One region of the Vibrio sp. 811 genome, then DNA from elsewhere that is predicted to be linked to it. Evidence: predicted binding sites of a transcription regulator. Region 1 holds the regulator's gene; the other holds the start of a gene.
What was found. Region 1 encodes MetJ, which represses methionine synthesis genes. Its sites were predicted from a motif close to TTAGACNTNTANANGTCTAA; they were not measured.

Region 1 (8,161 bases):
GGGCAAATGCTCAGCTTTTTTTTATCACAGGATAATCGCACCAAAACAAAAGCAGTTAAATAAACCATAATAGACCCAAAAAATACCAAAATAAAAGAATAAAAAACCACAATCTAACACTATTGATTATTATGTTAGTTTTTTAGGGTAATTTTGTCCTACTATTCCACTTCATGCTTATTATTTATATACTACTTGCCTGCTGAGAGCTCATAAATCCAATCATACCTGCTCCAGCCTTGATGGGACTCCCCATCGCTCTAGGTGATAAACGGCTTTAAGGTGACAGGACCAACATTGTTGGTGCTACTTATACATTAAAAAACTCAAGTGCCAGTAAGAGCGCAGCTGAAAGTATAAGTAGCTTGTTTACAAGTTTATTGACCATTTGGATTGAAGACATGTCATTACCACACGTAATCTTAACTGTTCTTAGCACTCGCGACGCAACCGGTTACGATATCACTAAAGAATTCTCTGCTAGCATCGGTTACTTCTGGAAAGCAAGCCACCAACAAGTGTACCGTGAACTCAACAAAATGGCTGAGAAAGAACTGGTTACTTGCGTATTAGAACCCCAAGAAGGCAAACCAGACCGCAAGGTTTACTCTATTACAGACGCTGGTCGCAGCGCTTTGGGAGAGTGGTTTGATCAACCAACTGCACACCCAACAGTTCGTGATGAGTTTTCAGCGAAATTGATGGCATGTGCCGTTCAACCTGCGGCTCCATTCCGTGACCAACTCGCCGAGCTAGTTGAAGAGTCTCGCAAACTGGTTTCTCACTACAAAGAAATTGAAGCGGCTTACTACGCAACGCCGTCAACTTTAGATAAACAAGCTCGCCTAGAACGTCTAACGCTTCGCCGTAACCTTCTGTTACGTGAAACTTGGATCACTTGGGCAGAAGAAGTTCTAACTGAACTTGAAGTGATTGGTTAAACTCCTTTTGCTTTGATAAAACGAAAAAGGCTTGCCACTTGGCAAGCCTTTTATCTTTTTGAAACCAGATTTACGCACCGACTACTGCGCGAGGACGAACACCCAACGTATGGCATAACGCGTAAGTCATCTCTGCACGGTTTAGTGTATAGAAGTGAAAATCCTTAACCCCTTCACGACTCAGCACACGCACCATATCAATAGCTTGGCTAGCTCCTACAAGCTGGCGAGTCACCGGATCATCATCCAAGCCATCGAATTGTTTGCTCATCCACCCTGGTACTTTCACGTTGTTCTGTGCCGCAAAGCGAGACGCTTGCTTAAAGTTCGATACAGGCAAAATTCCTGGCACAATTTCTACGTCAATTCCTGCTGCGACACAACGGTCACGGAATCGCAGGTAAGACTCAACGTCAAAAAAGAACTGAGTAATAGCACGGTTTGCACCTGCATCTACCTTACGTTTTAGGTTCAATAAGTCAGACTGAGCGCTTTTAGCTTCAGGGTGAACCTCAGGGAATGCAGCAACGGAGATATCGAAATCGTGGCGTGATTTCAGCAGCTCAACCAAATCCGAGGCATACATATCAGGCGCACCGCCACCTGGAGGAATATCACCACGCAGAGCGACGATATTTTCAATACCATTGTTCCAATAATCATCGGCAATATTAATCAACTCTTCACGAGTCGCATCAATACAAGTGAGATGGGGAGCGGCAACCAATCCGGTTGTTGCTTTAATTTCTTTAATGATGGAGTGTGTTCTGTCACGCTCGCCGGAGTTCGCACCGTAAGTCACAGAAACAAATTTAGGTTGAAGCGTTTTAAGACGGTGCACTGAATTCCAAAGTGTTTCTTCCATCTTAGCGCTGCTTGGCGGAAAAAACTCAAACGATACATTGATGTTATCTGATAACTCAGCAATATTCTGGTTCAAGGCGTCGATATGGCCTGCGTGCGTATATCCCATCTTACTCTCCCTGCGGCACTCCGCCACGAAAACAAATCCTTAAAATCGACGTTTAGACGTCTATATGTCTACAGAATGTATTGAATACGATTTAATGTCAACCTTGTAATTATGAATTTTTCTCAAGTTAATAATGAAGATAGTTCAAGTTTCTACTTGAGCATCATCTCGCCATTTTGCACGGGTTATGACTTCAATATGGCACTGATAGGGGAATAAAAAACCCTGGATTAATTCCAGGGTTTTTAGGTCAATCGCAACTTTAAAATAAACCAGCCAATCGGTTGAGGTCGGATTGAATAGCGCCGGCTGTCACTTCTCTGCCTGCGCCTGGTCCTCGAATGACCAGAGGGTTATCTTTGTACCACTTGCTCTCTATGGCAAAAATGTTATCGCATGGCAATAAGTTGGCGAGCGCGTGCTCACGAGATAACGCTTCGACTCCCACCGTTGCTTTACCATTTTTTTCTAAACGCGCCACATAGCGAAGCACTTGATCGTTTCTCTGTGCTTTTGTCAGACGCTCTTGAAGTATTTCACTCAACAACGCTCCATTATCGAAGAAATCATCTAAGCTCAGTTCTCTTAATTCTTCTGGCACCAAAGACTCAACTTTAACGCTGTCTGGTTCTATATCTAGGCCCGACTCTCGAGCCAAGATGACTAACTTACGCATTACATCGGAGCCATCTAAATCAGAACGAGGGTCAGGTTCGGTTAACCCTTGCTGCCAAGCAAGATCGACTAAATCATTAAATGGCACAGAACCATCAAACTGTTGGAACAGCCATGATAGCGTCCCCGAGAAAATACCCGATAGAGCGACGATTTCATCCCCACTTTCACGAAGATCTCGCACGGTATGGTTTATCGGTAACCCAGCACCAACCGTTGCGTTGTATAGCCAATGACGACCAATTTTAGCGAATGCATCTTGAACCTGATGGTAGTACTGACTATCTGCGGAACCGGCCACTTTGTTAGCGGAAATCAAATGAATGCCTTGCTGTGCGATTTCTACGTAGCGCTGAGCTAACTCTTTACTCGCGGTAACATCAAGCACGACGGCTTCATCATAGCTTTTAAGCGCTCCCAAACGTGCCAGCCAATCCCCATTGTTTGCTATGCTTTCATCATCAAATCGTTCAGCAACACTCGCCGCCTCAATACCTTGCTCATCGAACCAATAGGTTTGGCTATCCACAACCGCGACAAGATCAAAGCTCATACCATGACGTTTTTCGAGCTCACTTTTTTGCGTAGCAAATAAATTTAGCCAACTAGAACCAATATTACCCTTGCCACATAAAGCCACTGCCACGCGTTTTTGCGCTTGGAACAACTGGCTATGAATCGTTTGAACCAACGCCTCGGTATCAGTACGGCGCAAAACAGCGACTAGGCTCAGCCCTGAGTCTGTTTCAGAGATAAATTCTACCGGAGAGTGCTTTAGCTTCTGATAAAAGCCAAAGCAATGATTGGCGTTTTTCGTAACGCCTGCACCTACCGCAGCTAAGAGCGAGTAACCTTCTTTTAGCTTAATTTCTGCCTCTACCGCAAGCTCTTGCAAGTGTTTCAATGCACCACCGGCGATTTCTGCGGTGTAAGCCAAGCGTATCGTATGCTGATCGGATTGAGCTTCAAATGCCAATGGCTCTAATTGCGCGCGCTGCAACGCTTGTAATACATCACTCTGTGTTTTTTCGAAGTCGTGCCCATGCATGAAAGACAACTGCACCAATAAAACATCATCCAGTGAAGTAATAATTTTAGCGCCACGACCAGATGCCAATACACGCTCAATACGAGTAGAACCCGACTCTGGCAGATAGCTACACTTGAGATTAAGGTCCATGGTACTTTGCGCCACAGGCTGAAGCGTACGACTGTGTAGCACTGGGGCAGCTAAGCGAGCAAGTTCACTGGCTTCATCCAATCGAAGTAACGGTAATAAACAAGCGTCAGACACCAAACGTGGATCGGCACTATAGACACCAGCAACATCACTCCAAATCGTGACAGTACTGACTTCAGCAAGCGCGCCTATGACCGTTGCAGAATAGTCAGAGCCGTTACGACCAAGTAGGATGGTTTCTCCTGCCTCGTTCTGAGCCATAAAGCCAGTAATTACCACACGTTTATGGTTATGCTGCGCGAGGATCTCTTTAATTAAAGGGTATGAACGAGCGCGATCAACCTCTGGTTGAGTTCCCGCTTCTGCACGTAAAAACGCTCGTGCATCTTGTGCAACCGCAGGGATAGAACGTTGAGATAATAACGCGGCCAATAGGCGAGCAGACCATACTTCTCCGTGCCCCAGTACCGCGGCTTTTTGCGCATTAGTGAGTGGTGCAGTCAGCTCCGAGAGAGTACTGAACTCATCATGTAATAAAGCTAACAGCTCTTCTTTTGCTTCACTCTCCAACAAGCTTTCTATTAGCTCAGTTTGGAACTGTCTCAAGCTTTGAAGCGCTTCATGCGCAATTCGGCCATCTTTACTTAACCCTTCCAAAAACTCAATCAAGCGGTTAGTGGTTTTTCCTGCAGCAGAGACGACCACAAGATCATTTTCTGTCGAATACTCCTTGAGAATACCCACAACGCGTAAGTAGCATTCTGGGTTTGCTAAGCTACTGCCACCAAACTTATGCAGCTGACGTTGTACAGTCATTGTTATCGTCTCCTATTACTGGGTAGCTTTAGCGAACGCTTGTTCTAAATCTGTGATGAGGTCTTGTGCATCTTCCAAACCGACAGACAAACGCAATAGTTGATGAGAGACCCCAGCCTCCGCCAGCGCCTCCTCACCCATTGCACGGTGCGTCATGGATGCTGGGTGGCAAATCAAACTTTCTACACCACCTAATGACTCTGCTAATGAAAACAGTTGGAGCTCTTTCACAAACACCTTTAACTGCTCAAACGAACCAGCAAACTCAAAACTCAACATAGAGCCAAAGCCCGTTTGCTGCTTTTTAGCAATGTCGTGACCTGGATGTTCCGGCAGGCTTGGATGATAGATAGTTTTAACTAACGCTTGTTTCTGTAGGTAAGCTAGTACCTGCTGTGAGCTCTCTTCATGTACTCTCATACGAGCAGCAAGCGTACGAATACCTCGCAGTGTCATGTAACTATCGAAAGGTGTGCCCGTTGCACCAATACAATTACCCCACCATGCAAGCTCTTCTGCATGCGCTTCTGTGTTGGTGATGATTACTCCACCAATTACGTCCGAATGACCGTTGATGTACTTTGTTGTGGAGTGGATAACAAAATCCGCACCTAGCTCTAAAGGTTTTTGGTACACGGGTGTCAAAAAGGTATTGTCCACCGCAACTAACGCGCCGATTTGTTTCGCTTTTTCACAAGTAGCTGCAATATCCACTACGCGAACCAGAGGGTTTGACGGAGTTTCTAGCAAAATGAGTTTTGGTTTTTGTGCCAATGCAGCATCTAAAGCCTGTTCGTCTGATTGATCGACAAACTGAACCTTAAAATCGCCTTTGTTAGCTCGGGTATTAAAAAGACGATAGGTACCACCATAACAATCGTGAGGAGCAATAATGAGATCATCTGGGCCGAGAAAAGCGGAAACCCATAAATTTAATGCCGACGTACCGCAGTTAGTAACAACCGCTCCTTTTCCAGACTCAAGTTCAGATAGCGCACTTTCCAACAGTCCGCGGTTTGGATTACCAGATCGTGTGTAATCATACTTGGGCACTTCACCAAAAGCAGGAAAACCATAGTTAGTGGAAAGATAAATAGGTGGAACGACAGCATGATATTGGCTGTCTGATTCAATACCAGTGCGTACTGCAATGGTCGCAGGTTTGCGAGTGCTCATGGGTGTATCCTTTCACGGGTAATGACTTCTAAATAGGAATGCGCTATATCTAATGAGTAACATAAAGTGATCAACACGCTTCCTTTGCTGTTATGTTCACTTTACTCGTCAAAAAATGAGACGTCAACACTTCTAGACGTCTATATGTCTTTGCTTATGGCGGTAAATGCAGCTAAAATCAGCACCTAAATTATTTTTAACCGATTACATAAATGAAGGTGTGCAATGGCTGACTGGAATGGCGAATACATTAGCCCATATGCAGAGCACGGCAAAAAAAGCGAACAAGTAAAAAAAATTACCGTCTCTATCCCGCTAAAAGTTTTAAAGGTGCTAACTGATGAGCGTACTCGCCGTCAGATCAATAACTTACGCCATGCAACCAATAGCGAATTGCTATGCGAGGCATTTTTGCACGCGTACACAGGTCAGCCACTTCCGACAGATGAAGACCTTCGTAAAGACCGTCCTGATGATATTCCAACAGAAGTAAAAGCGCTGATGACGGAAATGGGCATCGAATTTGAGTCATTCGACGAAGAATAAAAAAGCCTGATAAGAGGTTTCAGGTAATAACTCTTGCCTCGAGCCAAATGAATGACATAAAAAATGGGACGCAATAGCGTCCCATTTTTGTGTATCACATCTGAAAGATATATTACTCTGCCATGTAGTTTTCAGGCATCTCGATACGAGCTACACCTGAATTAACCGCCGCCTGAGCGACCGCTTTTGCAACACGTGGTAGCAAACGTGAATCCATTGGTTTTGGAATAATATAGTCCGCACCAAACTCTAGCTTATCAACACCTGCAGCCTTCAATACGGCTTCAGGTACAGGCTCTTTTGCTAGCTCACGAATCGCCTCAACGGCTGCAAGTTTCATTTCATCATTGATTTCACTTGCACGCACATCAAGAGCACCGCGGAAAATGAATGGGAAACACAATACGTTGTTAACTTGGTTAGGATAATCACTACGGCCAGTACCCATGATCAAGTCATCACGAACTGCGTGAGCAAGTTCCGGCTTGATTTCAGGATCCGGGTTAGAACATGCGAATACGATTGGCTTATCTGCCATCAACTTCAACGCTTCCGCTGGCAATAGGTTTGGACCAGATACACCTAGGAACAGATCTGCACCTTCAATCACGTCTTCTAGTGTGCGCTTATCTGTATTGTTCGCAAATAGCTGCTTATATTCATTAAGATCATCACGACGAGTGTGAATCACACCTTTGCGATCTAGCATGTAGATTTTTTCGCGCATTGCGCCGCATTTGATCAGAAGCTCCATACACGCTACAGCGGCAGCGCCAGCGCCAAGACAAACAATTGTTGAATCTTCAAGTTTCTTACCTTGAAGTTCGATTGCATTCAGCATACCCGCTGCCGTTACAATAGCAGTACCATGTTGATCATCGTGGAATACTGGTACATCACAACGTTCAATCAGACGCTTTTCAATCTCAAAACAGTCTGGTGCTTTAATATCTTCAAGGTTGATACCGCCAAAAGTGTCTGCAATGCTCGCAACAGTATCAACAAATTCATCGATCGTGCGGTGCTTAACTTCAATATCAATAGAGTCAAGACCTGCAAAACGCTTAAACAGTAACGCTTTACCTTCCATCACTGGCTTAGATGCAAGTGGACCTAGGTTACCTAGACCTAGAATAGCGGTACCGTTAGAAATAACAGCAACCATGTTCCCTTTTGCAGTGTACTTGTACACGTTATCCGGGTTTTGTGCGATTTCACGCACTGGCTCTGCAACACCAGGGCTGTAAGCAAGGGCAAGATCACCCGCCGTTTCCGCAGGCTTTGTCAGTTCGACAGCAATCTTTCCTGGAGTTGGATAAGCATGGTAATCCAATGCTTTTTGGCGATGTTCTTCTTCTGGAGTGGCTGCTTGGTGGTTGTCTTCAGACATGGACGTTTCTCTTTTTTATTTTTAGGTAAGGGGGCATAAATTCTATCGGATAGAAATCAAACTTCATAGGCAAGATTGCGAGCAATATCCTTAAAAAGCCGATAATAAAAGAGATTAGACCAGATAACGGAGTTAAGCACCTGATTTTCGAGTCAGGTGCTCTTTCTTCTTACTATTATTGGAGTATGCAAACTCAGAAAGTATCGTTACTCTTCGTCCACGTATTGCGCTTGGAGATAATTCTCAATACCAGACATTTCAATCAAGCCAAGTTGCGTCTCTAGCCAATCAACATGTTCTTCTTCATCTTCAAGAATATCTTGGAAGAGATCTCGAGACACATAATCTCGAATGTCTTCAGCGTAGGCAATCGCATCTTTTAAATCTGGAATAGCCGCCATTTCAAGCTTTAAGTCACACTCGAGCATTTCCTTGGTATCTTCACCAATCATCAACTTACCTAA
Region 2 (16,641 bases), on a different contig from region 1:
AGCGTCCTCCTCGTATTTCTATGTTTTTATAGGTATAAGCCAAATACGCCCACTCGAGCTGAGGCGAGCTCCAATGGTCTTGCGGGCGCTTTACGACTTGTGCGGATGCCCGAAATGCCTTGTGAAAATAATCGAGCTGCATGCCGAAAGTGGTATCGCAATCGAAACAAGATTCATCGCCAATAAAGCGGTTAACTAGTACCGTAGTTGGGTTATCGGATTTTGCCCACGAAGTAGAGCCAAAACCACTTAAAGAAAGTTGTTCTGTTAGTTCAATCGTGGCTGAGCTCGGAAAGGTCGCGATACTCAGCGATAACATGGTTAAATATTTTTTCATATCAATTCTCCGAGCTAACCACACATAAAACATGAGCATTACTAGGGACGCTCGATGTTGGGGCATAACCAATTCTATTCGGCTTCTCTTGCATCCATGCTATGAGGTCATCAATGCTGGAGCGTGCAATCACTTTTGGCGGTCTAGCTTTACCTGAAAAAGACAAGCTTGCCCAATGCGCGTTCATTTGCGCTAAATTTTTGTTGAGAAGATAACGATAGAACTCAGCTCTTTCTGTTGATGTCGCAGGCCAGTCAGAGAGTTCAATTCGCTGGCCTTGTAAAAGTTGCGTCTTCCCTCTGTACAACTTTCGCGCTTTATTGACAGTGAGCGGAGAGAATTCGTCATTAAATGAGAAAACGGCGTAGCTCTCTGCAGCGAGAGCTTGGCAATTTAATGAAAGAAGGGCAATCAGAATAAACAGATAGCGTTTTATGTAACGCAAAGGAAAAGCAACGCGAGAATGATTTCTACTCATAGAATCCACCTACATTGCTTGTTCAATTTGATACAACAGTTTTTCTTTGCGCACAGGCTTTGGTACGTAGGCATCCATTCCTGAATCAAAGCAGCGTTGAATATCATCATCAACGACGCTTGCTGTTAATGCGATAATGGGCGTCTTAGCTAATCCTTTACTCGCTTCATAAGCTCTAATTTGCCTAGAAGCTTCAAACCCATCCATTATGGGCATCATGCAATCCATCAAAATAACATCAAACTTTCCATCTTTTTGGAACATTTCGACTGCAATTTGACCGTTTTCTGCGACTTCGAATTGATAGCCTGCTTTAGATAGCAATAGAGAAGCCACTTTCTGGTTCACTCTATTATCTTCGACAAGCAAGATGCGTTCGGAGCGAATAGGCGTTACCGTTGCTTCTGGTTGCTCAGAACTTGCAGGTAGTTCATGAGTTTTATCGGGGGTGGTGTTCTCTTGGTGTGGTTCAGCAGGCGTCGTGTTGGAAACGCGTAACCCTATTGCCTTATCTAACTTCTCTTTAAGCAACCCTGCTTTAAACGGTTTGGGCACATAGTCATCCATTCCAACGTCAAAGCATTTTTGTATATCGTCATCGACCACACTTGCCGTTAGAGCAATAATCGGAATTCTGAAAGCGCGTTTTTCTTTTACTTCTATTTGACGAATTATTTGGGTGGCTTCAAATCCATCCATTACGGGCATCATGCAGTCCATTAAAATTAGGCTGTATTGATTCTGTTGAAATTTCTCAACTGCTTCTTGTCCGTTTACTGCGACATCAAAGTCGAAGCCAGCTTTTGTGACGTGTAGCCCCGCGATTTTTTGATTGACCGTATTGTCATCAACGACCAAAATTTTCGGCAAAGATTTAACATGTTGCGCTGAAATGCTCTCTTGTTGTGCGTGCGAGAAGTTTGCCGCACAACTTTCAAGTGCTTTAATTAAGCGCTGCCCTAGTAGTGGCTGAGTGACCAAGGCGCTGATACTGCTTCTAAAGTCGAATTGTGGGCTATGAAGGTGCTTGATGAGGCAGACACGAATGTTTCGTTTACAAAGGCTTTCTATCTCATCGATATGCATCGCCGCTGCATTTGGTGATGCTTCTACATGAATAACGATAACGCGCTCGTTATCAATCCACGTTGGCAACGCACTTAAGGTATCTACTGACTGCGTTATATTGATGTTGAAAAAACTTAACTCGTTACGCAGTTTTTGTTCTAGTTGAGTACTGCTGCATACAATCCATATGTCGTTGTGATTCAGAGCGTGATAAGCGTTAAACTCTTGAGTCACCACAGGAGCAGTTAGTTCAAAGAAGAAGCGACTGCCTTTACCTTTCTCGGATTCAAGTTGAATTTCTCCACCCATTAGCTCAACTAATTGCGTGCTAATGGCAAGCCCAAGTCCAGTTCCCCCAAATTGTCGGGTAGTAGAGTTATCCTCTTGGGCAAATGGAGCAAATATTTTCTTTTGCTGCTGGGCATCAATACCAATCCCAGAATCTTTAACGGAAAACTCGATGACCGCTTCACCATTTTTTATTTCGCGGGTGATGACCGATAGCTCTACACTGCCTTGTTCGGTAAATTTTACGGCGTTAGACATGAAGTTCATGACAACTTGGCGTATACGATGGTCATCCAACATTACGTGGTAAGGCGTGTTACGGCTAATGTTGACTTGCACATCGATGCCTTTTTCCTTTGCTTTTGGTGAAATGATAGAAGCAATGTCATAGATAGACTCTCGAACACAAGTTGAATGTGGGCTAATGAGCAGCATCCCAGATTCAATTTTTGAGAAGTCTAGAACGTCATTAATTAAACTCAAAAGCAGTTGGGAGGAGGTTTCAATCGTGTCGACGTAATCGCGTTGTGTGGCAGTCAGGGAAGTATCGGATAAGACTTCAGAGATACCAATAACGCCATTTAGCGGCGTGCGGATCTCGTGGGACATGTTGGCCAAAAAGCTACTTTTGGCTTTACTCGCCTTAATTGCATCATCTTTTGCTTGTTCTGCATCTTCTTTAGCTTGTGTGAGCTTTAGTCTGGACAACATCCGCTCATCACTAAGCTTTTTTACCTCTCGAGCAAACTTACTCAGCTCGTCTTTACCCTTTATTAGTTGAGCAAGAGGTGAATTTTCAGTGTTACTTTGTTCATTGCTTTCGTTACTGAGAAATTTGAGGACTAGATTCAAGTTTCCAGTAACTTTTCGCACCAATCTTAGCGTTAAACTTACGACCAACAGCGTTAAAAGGCTCATCATTGCGATAAAGGTAAAGCGGTGCTGTGTCGTCGTGTTGATTGTCTTTGATATATCATCACTCAGCTGTTGTTCCATTTTGTCGTCAACACTTTGTAATAACGATAAGCGTTTGTTGAGTGCAGATAACCCCGCATCAATCTCATCCGGGGTTAATGATTTGAGTTGAGCTGGTTGCAATAAATAGGCACGAAACTCTTGGCTTTTGATAAAGACTTCACCCGTAAACGTCTCAATGAGCAGATCTACTTGTTGTTGATTGGCATTTAGCGTCACAAAACGCTCTAGAAATAGTTGTTGGTTCTGGACTAAAGATTGGATAGAAGCCTGTGTTGTGAGGTCATACTCGTTATTTTCCTCTGAAGATCGAATCAAATATTCGCTTAATCTATGCTCTTCAGTAGACCAAAACATCAACCATTCAAGTTGCATCAAAGAAGAAAGGTGAGTGTTTGTTTCATAACTCACATTTCTAAAATAGACTTTGTCTAAGCTCATGAGGATTTCTTTGAACGTATCAGCGCGCCACTCTGCCGCATCTAACTTTTCCTCTTGATTTTGCGAAGAGAGCATCGAGAGGGTTGCTTCCTCAAAGCTTGTCAACTGGTTTAGTATCTCAGCGCTTTCACCGAATACTGGTGCAGCGGTGTCGCGTAACAATTGAGATATCTGCTGAGTTTTTAGTTGCTTATCTATTACATCAGGGTTATTCGGTAGGTGATAAAGCGAAGATACGCGGTCGATGTAGACAGAGAATAACTGTGCTTTTTGTAGTTCCTGAGCCTGGATAGAAAGGCTTTGTACATGTTTACCCGCGAGGACAAGCAACAATAAAATTGGCAGCAAAACCAACCCAAATAGCTTTTGTTTTACCGACAGGTTGTTCCAAGAAAAGATTCCTACCACGCGCATTTCCATATCCAAGAAGTTGATATGAAAAGTGTAGTTTATTTATCTCAGATGTTAGATTTTAAGAGAAAATTCATATTAATGAGGTGGGGGAAGTGTGACCGATATTGCATTACGAGTACTAACGCGCTAAGCGGCAATAGTTAACAAAACGGCGTTCTAAGCAAAGTGATTGACGCTTTGAGCGCCATTCCCTCGTTGGTATTCAAATGCAATCAATTCCTCGGCAGGTACAGGTCTACCTAAGAAAAAACCTTGTACGACGTCACAGTGGAGAGACTCCATTCGTGTGAGCTGAGTTTGAGTTTCTACGCCTTCGGCTACTACTTTCATTCTTAGGTTGTGAGCCATGGATACAATCGCGCGAACTAATGAATCGTCTTGATCGCTTTTTCGGATTTGAGCGATAAATGAACGATCAATCTTGAGCCCGTCAAAAGCCATATGTTGTAGGTAGGCAAGGGCTGAATACCCCGTACCAAAGTCATCTAGCCAAACTTCCACTCCGATACTTTGTAGTTTTTTAAGCACATATTGAGCTTTCTCTGTATCATCAATAAAAAGTGACTCTGTCACTTCAACATGAATGGTTTGAGGGGCGACATCATGTCGTCGTAAATACTTAGAAAATAATTGACTTAAATCTTGGCGATAGATTTGCCTTGGGGATAAATTTAATGCGATGTGAAAATCAGTACCGAAATGTTCTGCCCACATTGCCCGCTGAGCAACTGCTGTCTCAATGATATGTTCTCCAAGCTCCAATATTAAATCACTTTGCTCTGCGATCGGGATAAACGATTCTGGACTGATATAGCCTTTCTCGGGATGATTCCACCTAACCAATGCTTCGACCCCAATTAGGCGATAGGTTTTTAGATCAAATTGTGGTTGATACCACAGCTCGAATTGAGACAAGTCACGTACTGAACGACGCAGTTCTCGTTCTATGTATAAACGTTGTTTAATCGTTTCATCAAACGTGGAATCGTATATCGTCATAATGTCTTTACCGCGTCTTTTAGATTCCTGCGCCGCAAGAGAGGAAAGCTGTAAAAGAGACTCAGCGTTTGAACCAAATTCTGGATACACAGCAATTCCGAGGCTTGCCGTAATTTGAATATCGTTCTCTTCCAAACTAAAGGGAGAGAGTAGTTGGCGATGAATAGCGTGCGCTTTTTCTGTAGCTTCATGATTGTCCGAGCACGGAAAGGCCAGTACAAATTCATCCGCACCTACTCGACTTACGATGGTAGAAAGGCGGTAAAGCGGCTTAAAATAACTCGGCAAACGGCCTTGAAGCTCTGAGGCAAGATGGCCTAGCAATTTATCCCCAATGTTATGTCCATAGTTATCGTTAATGTGCTTAAAGTCATCCAAGTCAATAAACACAACCGCGAGTGAGGGGGATTTGTGGTCAGTTATTTGCGTTTGAATATCAATGAGTAACTTTTCTCGGTTTGGCAGGGAAGTCAGAATATCGTGGTATGCCATGAACTCAACTCGGCTGGTGTATCGGTTCACTTTGTTTGACATTTTGTTGTACGCTGAAATAAGTTCTCCCACTTCATCTTTGCTTTGTATGTCGGTGACTGGCAGCGCTTGGGTATTTGACTCTGAAAATTGATCTTTTAGTTGCTTGAGTGGCTTAGTTAACGACCGCCCCAAAGCATAAGCGATGATGCTACCGAATAGAACGGATATCCCACTGATCGTTAGCAGCAAGTTAAACATCTTCTGTTTATCGTTTGAGGTAATCGCTTGGACTTGTTCAATGTTCTGTTCTTTCTCTTCCAGTAGGTGTATCAAGTTAAGCTCAAGATACACCGCCCCAAGAGTAATGTTTGATTGCTGAATCGGCGCTGCGATCTCCAACTGATGCTTGGAAAAGGAAACGAGAGTTCTAGATTCTTCTATTGCTTTCAAAATAAAAGGAGAGCGGTAATGAGGTTGGGCAAACATCCTTAGCTGAGTAGTGCCGTCGTGAAAGATTAGCCCTTCATTGTCAACAACATGTATTTTCGAGACATCTGGCTGGCTCAATGTTGCCTTAATTTGCTCATACGCTTGACTGATATTGTCTGTATAGAGTGGATCAAAAAGCTGTTTTGATAATAGCTCTGCATAAACCAACCCTTTTTGCTTAACGTAAGATTCTGTTTTTTCTTGAGAGTTGTTCGTGATTTGTTGAGTTAAGCTATTTGAATATGCATCGTAACCGTGCATGTATAACGCAAGATTTATCACCACAACAAACAAGACAACGAACATTGTCGAGCAAATGTATTTGGTTTCGAGTGAGAGCTTTTGAAACATCAATCCACCTTCGGTAATAAGTGAACTGACTTGCGCACTGTACTTAAGGAGGCTCGCATTTCTGGAGTAAGCGCGCTGAATTTTTTGGTGTTCTGAAACTTTTTAAGTGCGAGAGAGCCTTCGTGAGTTGTATCCATATCAAGCAGTATGGACGTGATTTTACGCTGTTGCTCTAGGCTCATGCTTGGAGAAGCGAGAATCAAATCCCTGGGTATTTCAACAGAACGAGAAAAAATCGCTAGTTTGTCTTTCATGTTCTCTGGCAAATCTTTGGGATTGTTCCAGTTGAAGTTACTGAATGCTCCTGCTGCAACTCTCTGTTTATATACCCATACAGATAGGTTGATTTCATTTGACTGAGCGAGTTGCTCATCAAGGAATAAATAACCAATGCTGTCTTTGGCCGGTTTGTCATCAGGAGAGGGAAGGTATTGCAGTTTTTCTCCGTGATTCAGCAATGTAATCGCAGGTAGGTAATAGCTGCTGGTAGACGTGCGCTTTTCGAAAACAAGCGTTTTTCCGCGCAGGTCAGAAAGTGACTCAATGCCACTCTCTTTATTAGTAAAGAACACCGTATGATATTTTTGCAGGCCTTTTTTCCATCGTATAGCAAGGATTTGGCTATTAGACTCCTTTTCTAAGGTCATCGCATTAAAGGGGGTCGCCGTTGCAATTTGAACGGTGCCATTTTCAAGCGCAACCGCGAGCTGACGATAATTTTTAAATACCTTTACCGCCCCTTTTGCGTAACCATATTCAGTCATATTTTCAGTTACATACTGAGTAAGGGGCGTCGCTTTTTTGATTTTGCTTTGGGCTTTATTGGACACAATGCCAAATGTGAATGTTTTCTCAATATTTTCTTGTGCACTGACAACAAAAGGTGAACTCAGCAAAGTGAGTAATAACAGAGTGCAGGCAGGTTTCATCCGGCTTCAACTTCCTTCTGGTGCATGTCAGTAATATTTAGTATTTATCAATGTGCCGAAATCAATCTTAAAAACAGTATGATGTACAAATTTCGTTGTGTGCGCAATTTTTATAATGTGACTTGGTCACTTATTCCGTTCAAATAGTACCGAATTTGACGTTTATGTACAGGATGAATGTATCACCGTGAGTCTGAATTCACTGGATTCTTGGTCAAGCGCTGTATTGGCTGTGAGCTAATGCGCCTTATGTATCGCTATTTTGTACTAAGAAAATTTTTCCAATTGTTTTTGATACTTTTTCTCGAGAGCTTCATTGCCTGCTGCACGTTCAAGTTGAATCATGAGTTGCAAAGAGGGCTTCTTCACGCCATACATTTGATTGAATCTCATTAATCGAATTCTAGCTTCAGTATAATCACCGCTATCAATTTCTATTTTAGCGAGTTGCAAAATCGATTTTGGTCTATGAGGGTCATGATCGATAGCTCTAGTAAAGTAGTATCTCGCTTTGTCTTTATCTTGTGATTTTAGCGCACAAAAAGCTGCATTCTCATAGCTCGCTGGAATAAGGTAGTAATAAGGCTGCTCAATGGCTCGATTAAACATCTGATCGGCTTTTTCGAAGTCACCTCGCTTGCAAAGAAAAGTACCGTAGTTATTGAGCACATTTCCGTTTTTAGTGTGTTGGCGTAGAGAGCGTTTATACATCTGTTCGGCTTTAATATCTTCACCAACCGTTTCGTAGTAGTGAGCCATAGATAATTGCGCGCGATAGTATTGAGGTGCGTGGTTTAAGGCTTGTTGTAAGTTATCATGCGCGCGAATCATGTTACCGCCGTCTAAATAACCTAAGCCAAGTGCGATACGTGATTCTGCCATTGCCACAGGATCGGCTTTAACGACAGGGCTTCCATCTTCTTTCACCGTCACGCAACCCACGAGTGCAAACTGAGACAATAATATTAGTGCACCGAGCTTTGCTGTTTTCATTCTTTATCCCTACATCCCTGAATCTTTCTGCATGATATGAATTACTTAGCAAAAGCCTATTGAGGAAAAAACACTATGCGATCAGGTTTGCAAACTGTTATGAAAAAGCCGCCATATGGCGGCTTGGTTCACATATTGCATTTCGGTAATGATGAGTGCTTTGTTTGCTTATTTTGAAGCTAATCGTCTTTAGTGAAAGCATCTTCACTGAAGTGATCGAGGTCGTACGGTGTTTGCTGATAAACACAGTAGTTCAGCCAGTTTAAAAAGAGGAGGTGTCCATGGCTTCTCCAGCTTGCAATTGGTGGGTTATCTGGGTTGTTGTTTGGGTAATAGTTGACAGGAATAGCGGGCTCCATACCTTCGCTTAAATCTCGGATATATTCATTATGTAAGGTGTGAGAATCATACTCAGGGTGTCCTGTGACAAAGACATTGCGTTTGTCTTTTGTGGTGGCTAAGTACACACCTGCGACATCCGATGTCGCTAAAATGTCTAAGTCAGTATGCTCTTCTAGAAAGTGAGGCGAAAAATCTGCGTAACGCGAGTGAGGAGCCAAAAACGTGTCATCAAATCCGCGTAAGATAGGGTGAAATTGATGATGGATTTGATGATGATACACGCCTGAAAGTTTTTCTTTACGCGTTTTTTTAGGTAGATCGTAGAGTAGCTTTAACCCTGCTTGCGCAGCCCAGCAAACATAAAGAGTGGATGTCACATGATCTTTTGCCCACTCCATGATGGTTTTGAGATGATCCCAATAAATGACATCTTCAAATTGCACCAAACCTAATGGAGCCCCAGTAATGATCATGCCATCGAAGTTTTTATCTCGCACCATTTCAAATTGGCGATAAAACGTGTCTAAATGTTCAGTTGGCGTATTTTTACTCGGGCGGTTATCAATGCGCAGTAATTCGACGTTAACCTGTAGTGGGCTGTTTGAGAGTAGACGCAGAAACTGAGTTTCAGTCTCTATTTTTTTTGGCATCAGATTAAGGATCAGTACTCTTAAAGGACGTATTTCCTGACTCGCTGCACGCGTTTCACTCATCACGAAGATGTTTTCTGTCCTTAATACATCGGTAGCTGGTAATTGATCTGGAATTCTAATTGGCACGACTTTCTCTCCCTAAGTATAGTCAATCTAGACGTCTATACTTCTAAAGCTAACTTAATTAAGTTTAGATGTCGATACGAAATCCGACTTTTCAATCTACTCTTTACATTATGGTAAACCGTACTCGGGGTTGTCACACAATTGTGACTAAAGCAGAGTTTCTGATGAGATAGGTTTGAAACGCAGTGTGTACTATTTGCTGGTAATTATGCGATCACGTTAATATGTGAAGGTGACTTCGTAGTAAGGAAGTCTCAAATTAATGAGCCATACTAAAAACAATCAGCTCACCATTTTGCATTAATGTGCATATTTGGAAACATCGTCAGTGGAGGACATTATGTTCGGTATTTTCAAGAGAAAGACAAAGATTCAGAGCATCGCTCAAGAAGTTCCTTGCGTGCTACTGCATTCGTTTGGTGATAAAGACATTTATACGCCGGAAGAGATTGATCAAGCTCTTCAAAAGCTGGGTTATGATAAGAGCAAGGATATCAGTCATTATCAGTATGCGTATGGAATGTTTGCCGATGAAGCCTCTTACGAGCTCCTAGAACTAACGGATGAGCTAGGTAATTATGGTCATTTCCAACGTGAAGTAGGTAAGATGCTACTCAATACACCTGAGCCGATTGATATGCATATCTACTTTGAAATTTCTCGTCAGCACCAAAACGTCAGCCTTTCACCTGGTCATCAAAAAGTAAGCGAAAGTGATGGTGTGTAAACATCGTTAGTGGTATTCCATCGTGAGATGAGTTGGGTATAATGCGCGGCCTAATTATCCGGACATGTTGTCGGTTACATTTCTGTTGAGCGTTAATGCCTTATGTTCAAAATGCTTGTCTCTATGCCACCAATGTTGGCGCTGTCGATCGCGATTGTATGTGAAGTGATTGCCACTTCTTATATTCCCAAAACAGAGCAATTTACGAAAGTAATGCCGAGCACAGTCGTTTTGATTGGTTACGGCATCGCTTTCTTCTTGCTTTCCGTCACAGTGCAAACAATGCCTGTTGGGGTTGTTTATGCCATATGGAGTGGTGCTGGGATCGTTTTGGTTGCGACGGTTGGTTACTTTGTTTACGGACAGCGTCTAGACTTACCAGCCCTAGTTGGTATTGGGTTTATCATCGCTGGTGTGTTGATCGTAAATTTATTATCCAAAACAGTAGGGCACGAATAACGCCACTCTACTTGTTAAGTGAATAAGAAGCCGCAGCGAGAAATTGCTGCGGCTTTTTAGTGCAAATTCAATCGCTAATGGCGAGTATTGATATGACGTCTTATTGTTGTATTCATAACGGTCGCATTATGTGATTGAAAAATAGACATTATTTAGCGCATTGAAAATACAAAGTTATGTTTCTTCAAACTTTAGGAAAGGGCAGTAGATAAATCACTCCGATAGATGTTAACGTGGCGACTCATCTTTACTGCTTTTTCATTCCCTACATATTTCTGCAAAGTTCTTATTGTGTAGTGTGTCGAAGAACCATAGAATCCGCGCGCTTTAATTTATGTTATTAGCGTTATCAATGATAAAAGTGCAGTCCATTATCATTGTTTTTATCACTTATAGATGGGCACATCTGACAATACTTACATGAACAAATACAAAAAGCCTGCTTTCAAGGCCGAATTTCTTTTGCCTCGTTACTGGGGAACGTTAATTATCATTAGCGTGATGTACTTACTTAGCCTCCTTCCTTTTAAAGTTCAACTAGCTTTGGGACGCAACATTGGTCGTTTAGCTATGCGATTCATGAGAAAACGTCAAGTTACGATCAGACGCAATCTTGAGCTTTGCTTCCCTCATATGGAAAAATGCCAACGCGAAGCAATTCTAAAAGACAACATCGACAATACTGGCATCGCACTTTTTGAGACCGCAATGGCATGGTTTTGGTCAGATAAACGGGTAAACAAACACGTCACGATAAAAGGCATGGAGCATCTAGAGGCTTTAGAGAAGTCAGGCAAAGGTGCATTAATGTTGGCCGTACACTCAATGAATCTAGAGTTAGGTGCTCGAGCTTTTGGCATTAAAAAGTCTGGAACCGGTGTTTATCGCCCAAACAATAATCCGTGCTTTGATTATTTTCAGTATAAGGGACGCTCTCGCTCTAATCGTACACTGATTGATCGTAAAAACGTCAAAGCCATGCTTGAAGCACTTAAAACGGGTGAGCGGGTTTGGTATGCACCGGACCACGATTATGGTAACCGACGCTCGACATTTGCACCGTTATTTGCCGTTAAAAATGCTTGTACTACGACAGGCACAAGTTTGTTGGTTGATTCTACAGATTGCGCCATTGTGCCTTTTACGATGGTAAGAGGAAAAGACGGACACTATACCCTAACCATTAGTGCGCCCGTCGAAGGTTTCCCGAAAGAGGATCATCAACGCGCCGCCGCATTCGTGAATCAAATAGTTGAAACATCAATCATGGCAAGTCCGAGCCAGTATATGTGGCTTCATCGTCGGTTTAAAACTAGACCAGAGGGTGAGGACTGTTTGTACAAGCCTAGGCTCATCCCTAGCTTGGCATAACACATAGAGAGCCTACAAAAAGCCCAAGGAACATACGAACCTTGGGCTTTTACTTTCTATTCTTTTCGCTTTATAAGTAGCGATCTTTTAGGTGAGCTTGAAAGTGTTTAGCATTCAGTGTTTCACCCGTGGCTTGTTTTACCAATTCATCAGTGGTGAATAAGCTACCTTTACTCCAGATGTTTTCCGAGAGCCAATTGAATATCGGAGCTAAGTCGCCAGAACGAATAACCGCATCTACATCGACGGTTTGTTTCATTGCTGCCATAAATTGTGCAGCGTACATCGCACCGAGCGTGTAGGACGGGAAATAGCCAAAACTTCCGTCTGTCCAATGGATATCTTGCATACAGCCATTTTTGAAGTTTCCTTCGGTTGATAGCCCCAAGTACGCTTTCATCTTTTCGTTCCAGAGTTCTGGTACATCTGTATGTTTGATGACGCCGTTCATGAGATCTCGCTCAATTTCATATCGAAGAATAACGTGAGCAGGATATGTTAGTTCGTCAGCATCTACGCGAATAAAGCCTTTTTCTACGCGAGTGTAAATTTTGGCTAAATTGTCTTTTTCGAATTCACTACCAGAAAAATGGTTAGAAGCCAGTCGAGCGAGGTGATCGATAAACGCGCTGCTTCGTCCTATTTGCATTTCAAAGAAGAGTGATTGTGATTCATGAATACCCATAGAGCGAGCTTCTCCCGCGGGTGTTCCTGATAAATCTTTTGGTAGCCCTTGCTCGTATCGAGCATGGCCAGTTTCGTGGACAATCCCCATCAATGATTGGACAAACTCGTTTTCATTATAACGTGTCGTAATACGCACATCTGTCGGTACACCGCCACAAAATGGGTGGGTACTCTCATCAAGTCGACCGTGTTCAAAATCGAATTGAAGTAGCTTCATGACTTCCAAACCGAGCGCTTTTTGCTTTTCCGCAGGGTAGTGCGCAGTTGGCAATAAGATGTTGTCTGATTGTTGTTTTTCAAGCGCTTCATCGATCAAAGTAGGAAGCCAGGTTTTCACGTCAGCAAAAAGAATGTCTAACGACGCAGACGTTGTGCCAGGCTCATAAACATCGAGCATGGCATCATAAGGAGTCGTGCCATTTGCTTCGGCTCTAATTTGCGCTTCTTCCTGCGATAGCTTTACGACTTCAGCCCAGTTCTTTTCAAAACCAGCCCAGTCGTTTTCTCCACGCTGTGTACGCCATGCATGTTCACATTTGGAGCCAGCAAGAGATTGAGCTTGAACTAATGATTCTGGTAGTAAGTTAGCTTGCTGCCACCCACGCTTCATTTCTCTTAGGATAGATTTTTCTTTTGTAGACAGCGTCTCTTCTTCTGCCTGAGCGAAAAGCTCTCCCAAGTGCGGTTGAGTCATTAAAGAATGGATATGTACATCGAGCTCTGCCGTGGCATTCGAGCGTGCTTCAGCGCCACCAGGTGGCATGACCGCTGCTTGATCCCAATCTATGATGGCAGATAGATGCTCAAAATTTGCCACTTTTTTGGAATGTTCAACGAGTTTTGTAAATGCGTTCATGTGACTACTCTTATTCTTTTGTTCTTTCCCTAAACACCCGATAACGGGTCCTTCATATGGTGTTGCACTAAGCAACCTGCGTTAATTTACTAATAATTAACAATTAACTCCAACCCATTGTCCATAAACTCACCCAGTTGTATAGCTCTCTTAAAAAAGAAGCTTGCGAATCTTGTGGATTGGCGGTATTGATGAAGGATTGACAATTAATTATCACGATAATATGGATATTTTGAATTTCGAGGCATTTATTATTGCCATTACGATTTTAACGTTAACGCCAGGTTTAGATACTGCACTTGTTATCCGTAACACTAGCCGCTCGGGCCTAAAAGATGGATGTACAACCAGTCTAGGGATTTGCTTTGGCTTATTCGTACATGCTTTTTTTTCTGCGGTTGGTATCTCGGCGATTCTTGCGCAATCAGCAGAGTTGTTCCAAATCGTAAAAATGATTGGCGCGGCTTATCTTATCTGGCTTGGTTTGAGCAGTTTAAAAGCGCTAATGTCGTCGAAAGATGGATTGACCGTGACCGAGCAGATTCACGAAGTGTTTAATGGTAAGCGCTCTTTTAGAGAGGGCTTTCTTTCTAACGTCTTGAACCCAAAAACGGCGGTTTTCTATTTGGCTTTCTTGCCACAGTTTGTGAATCCAGAAGGTTCACCCTTGCTTCAATCAATGATGATGGCATCTGTACATTTTGCTATTGCGATGGTTTGGCAGTGTGGTTTAGCTGGCGCGCTTAACTCGGCTAAAAATCTACTAAAGAATGCAAGCTTTATGAAGTGGATGGAAGGCGCGACGGGCGCAGTATTAGTCGCACTTGGTGTGAAGTTATTGATTGAAAAACCCGTTTAATGCGTAATATTTATCGATTGTTGATACTACTCGCTTTATTTATTGTGGGGGTAGGTGCCGCTGTTGTTTGGCATACGTGGCCACAAGTACAGTTTGCGCAACGCGGCATGATCTGGTCTTGGCACTGGGGCTACTTCGAGCCTTTTGCTAATGGAATACAACAAACGCGAACTCAAGATACTAAACAGTTATTGCTCAGGCGTGTGTATTTGCATGACGCTATTGTCGTTTTTGTTTCGACAACTATGGACAATAAATTTGAGGTTGACGTTGTAAAAGAGCAAACCTGTGAACCTAAAACGACGACTTGGGCATCGGTCTCTGTCAATCATCAACGTGTCAGGCATGTACCTATGGTGTGCGATGCGTTTGGGCAAGGCTACTTTTATCGCTACATCGGGAAACATCTGGAATCGATTGAGGTTGGTGTCGGCGACTCGTTTGTAACAGAAGCATTTTTAGACTGGCCGCTATCAGAGTTGAAAGCGGATCAATTCAAGCAAAAAAATGCGAAGTTTTTTGAAGAACGTGGAGAAAACGTTGAGCATCAATGGTTGAGAGATTAACCATTTAACCGAAGATAAATAAAGCCCGCTAAATAATAGCGGGCTTTGTGTTTTTACCATTTCTAATGTGTTTTGCTCTCTGTGACTGACAGTTTATGACCGCAAACCTGCCGTTTCATTAAGCTTTCACTGCTTCAACTTCACCTGATTGCGATGTTGAGCTAAAGAACAGTTTGGTTTCTGCCAGCACGACGTGACGCAGTGCGATCAAACCAATTAGGTTAGGAATTGCCATCAGACCGTTTACGATATCAGCCAGTAGCCAAATCATATCGAGGTGAAGGAATGCACCAGATGCCACCAAGCCAACGAAAATCAGTTTGTATGGAAGCACAGCTTTAGTTCCGAACAGGAACACAACGCAACGCTCACCGTAGTAGTTCCAACCAAGAATGGTGGTAAAAGCGAAGAACATCAAACCGATTGAGACGAGCATAGGGCCAAATGTATCTGCATTTAAACCCACCGCAAAAGCATGAGTCGTCATCGCGGCACCAGCAAGGTCACTTTGCCATGCACCGGTCAGGATTAGAGCAAGGCCTGTCATGGTACAAATAATGATGGTATCGAAAAAGGTACCCGTCATTGAAATTAGGCCTTGTTTAACACAAGAGTCTGTCTTCGCTGCTGCTGCTGCCATAGGCGCGCTACCCAAACCTGATTCATTTGAGAACACACCGCGAGCGATACCTGATTGGATTGCCAGCATGATGCTTGCACCTAAAAAACCACCCGTCGCTGCTGTTGATGTAAAGGCTGAAACCAGCACTAATTCAACGGCATTGAACAATTGGTCTGCATTCATGATGATCACGCTTAAACACGCCAACACATAAAATACAGCCATGGTAGGAACCACTTTTCCTGCAACGTTAGCAATGGATTTGATGCCACCCAAAGTTACGAAAGCAACCAAAAGAGTTAGTACAAAGGCAGATAGCTCACGGTTAACACCAAGAGATATCTCACTTGCATCCAGAATCGCGTTTACTTGTGGAAACGTACCGATACCAAAACAAGCAACACCTAAAGCAAACACAGCAAACATGATCGCGAGAGCTTTTGAGCCAACACCGTATTGCAAGTAATACATTGGGCCACCAATCATTTGGCCTTTATCATCGACTCTTCGGTACTTAACCGCCAACAAACATTCGGCGTATTTAGTCGCCATTCCGAAAAGGGCAGCGAGCCACATCCAGAATAGAGCGCCTGGTCCACCGAGTTTGATTGCTGTGGCAACACCAACAATGTTACCAGTACCAATTGTTGCTGAGAGTGCAGTACAAAGAGCTGCAAAGCTAGAAACGTCACCTTGAGTATTAGATGACTTATCTTTACTGAATACCATCGCTAGCGCTGTTGGGAGGTGTTTAAACTGGATCAAGCCAAGGCTAAAAGTGAAGTAAACACCTGTACCCACTAGCAAAATAAGCAGCGGTGGACCCCAGACAAAATTATCGATGGTTTGTAGTAAAGATTGTAGGTTGTTCATGATTTCCCCTTAATAAAACAACTAATAAGGAGAAGAGGGAAAGGACGAGATCAACGATCTCGAAAAGAACTAAGCTATTGGTTGTAGGCGGGAAGGCCAAGCAAAATAGTTAGGTTGTAACTTTCCACTCCTCTGTCCTTTTGCCTGAGAGTTTCACCTTGCGTGAGTGCAAGACTTGCTCCTTCGGCGACCGATTTAACGGTTCTCTCCAGAGGTTCCTCCAACTACAGTCCCCGCTACCTAGGTAGCACCTGAAATAGTTAA

Region 2: metA (homoserine O-acetyltransferase MetA) is a predicted target of MetJ. The motif match lies at 9,385-9,404, and genes of this name have one in related genera.

The regions. Positions count from the first base shown of each region.
Region 1 is NZ_JAWOUB010000040.1:904-9,064, reverse strand. It holds gene R7Q46_RS24285 (PadR family transcriptional regulator) at 402-941, shown strand; gene metF (methylenetetrahydrofolate reductase) at 1,012-1,914, opposite strand; gene R7Q46_RS24275 (bifunctional aspartate kinase/homoserine dehydrogenase II) at 2,177-4,585, opposite strand; gene R7Q46_RS24270 (O-succinylhomoserine (thiol)-lyase) at 4,601-5,761, opposite strand; gene metJ (met regulon transcriptional regulator MetJ) at 5,987-6,307, shown strand; gene R7Q46_RS24260 (malic enzyme-like NAD(P)-binding protein) at 6,420-7,697, opposite strand; gene bfr (bacterioferritin) at 7,904-8,161, opposite strand, start outside.
Region 2 is NZ_JAWOUB010000002.1:176,254-192,894, reverse strand. It holds gene R7Q46_RS04585 (sulfate ABC transporter permease) at 1-337, opposite strand, end outside; gene R7Q46_RS04580 (hypothetical protein) at 339-815, opposite strand; gene R7Q46_RS04575 (response regulator) at 825-4,001, opposite strand; gene R7Q46_RS04570 (EAL domain-containing protein) at 4,158-6,314, opposite strand; gene R7Q46_RS04565 (phosphate/phosphite/phosphonate ABC transporter substrate-binding protein) at 6,314-7,243, opposite strand; gene pilW (type IV pilus biogenesis/stability protein PilW) at 7,511-8,236, opposite strand; gene metA (homoserine O-acetyltransferase MetA) at 8,416-9,357, opposite strand; gene R7Q46_RS04550 (DUF6559 family protein) at 9,698-10,084, shown strand; gene R7Q46_RS04545 (DMT family transporter) at 10,208-10,543, shown strand; gene R7Q46_RS04540 (LpxL/LpxP family Kdo(2)-lipid IV(A) lauroyl/palmitoleoyl acyltransferase) at 10,964-11,914, shown strand; gene R7Q46_RS04535 (carboxypeptidase M32) at 11,985-13,457, opposite strand; gene R7Q46_RS04530 (LysE family translocator) at 13,681-14,316, shown strand; gene R7Q46_RS04525 (threonine transporter RhtB) at 14,316-14,882, shown strand; gene R7Q46_RS04520 (alanine/glycine:cation symporter family protein) at 15,001-16,377, opposite strand; glycine riboswitch at 16,500-16,599, opposite strand.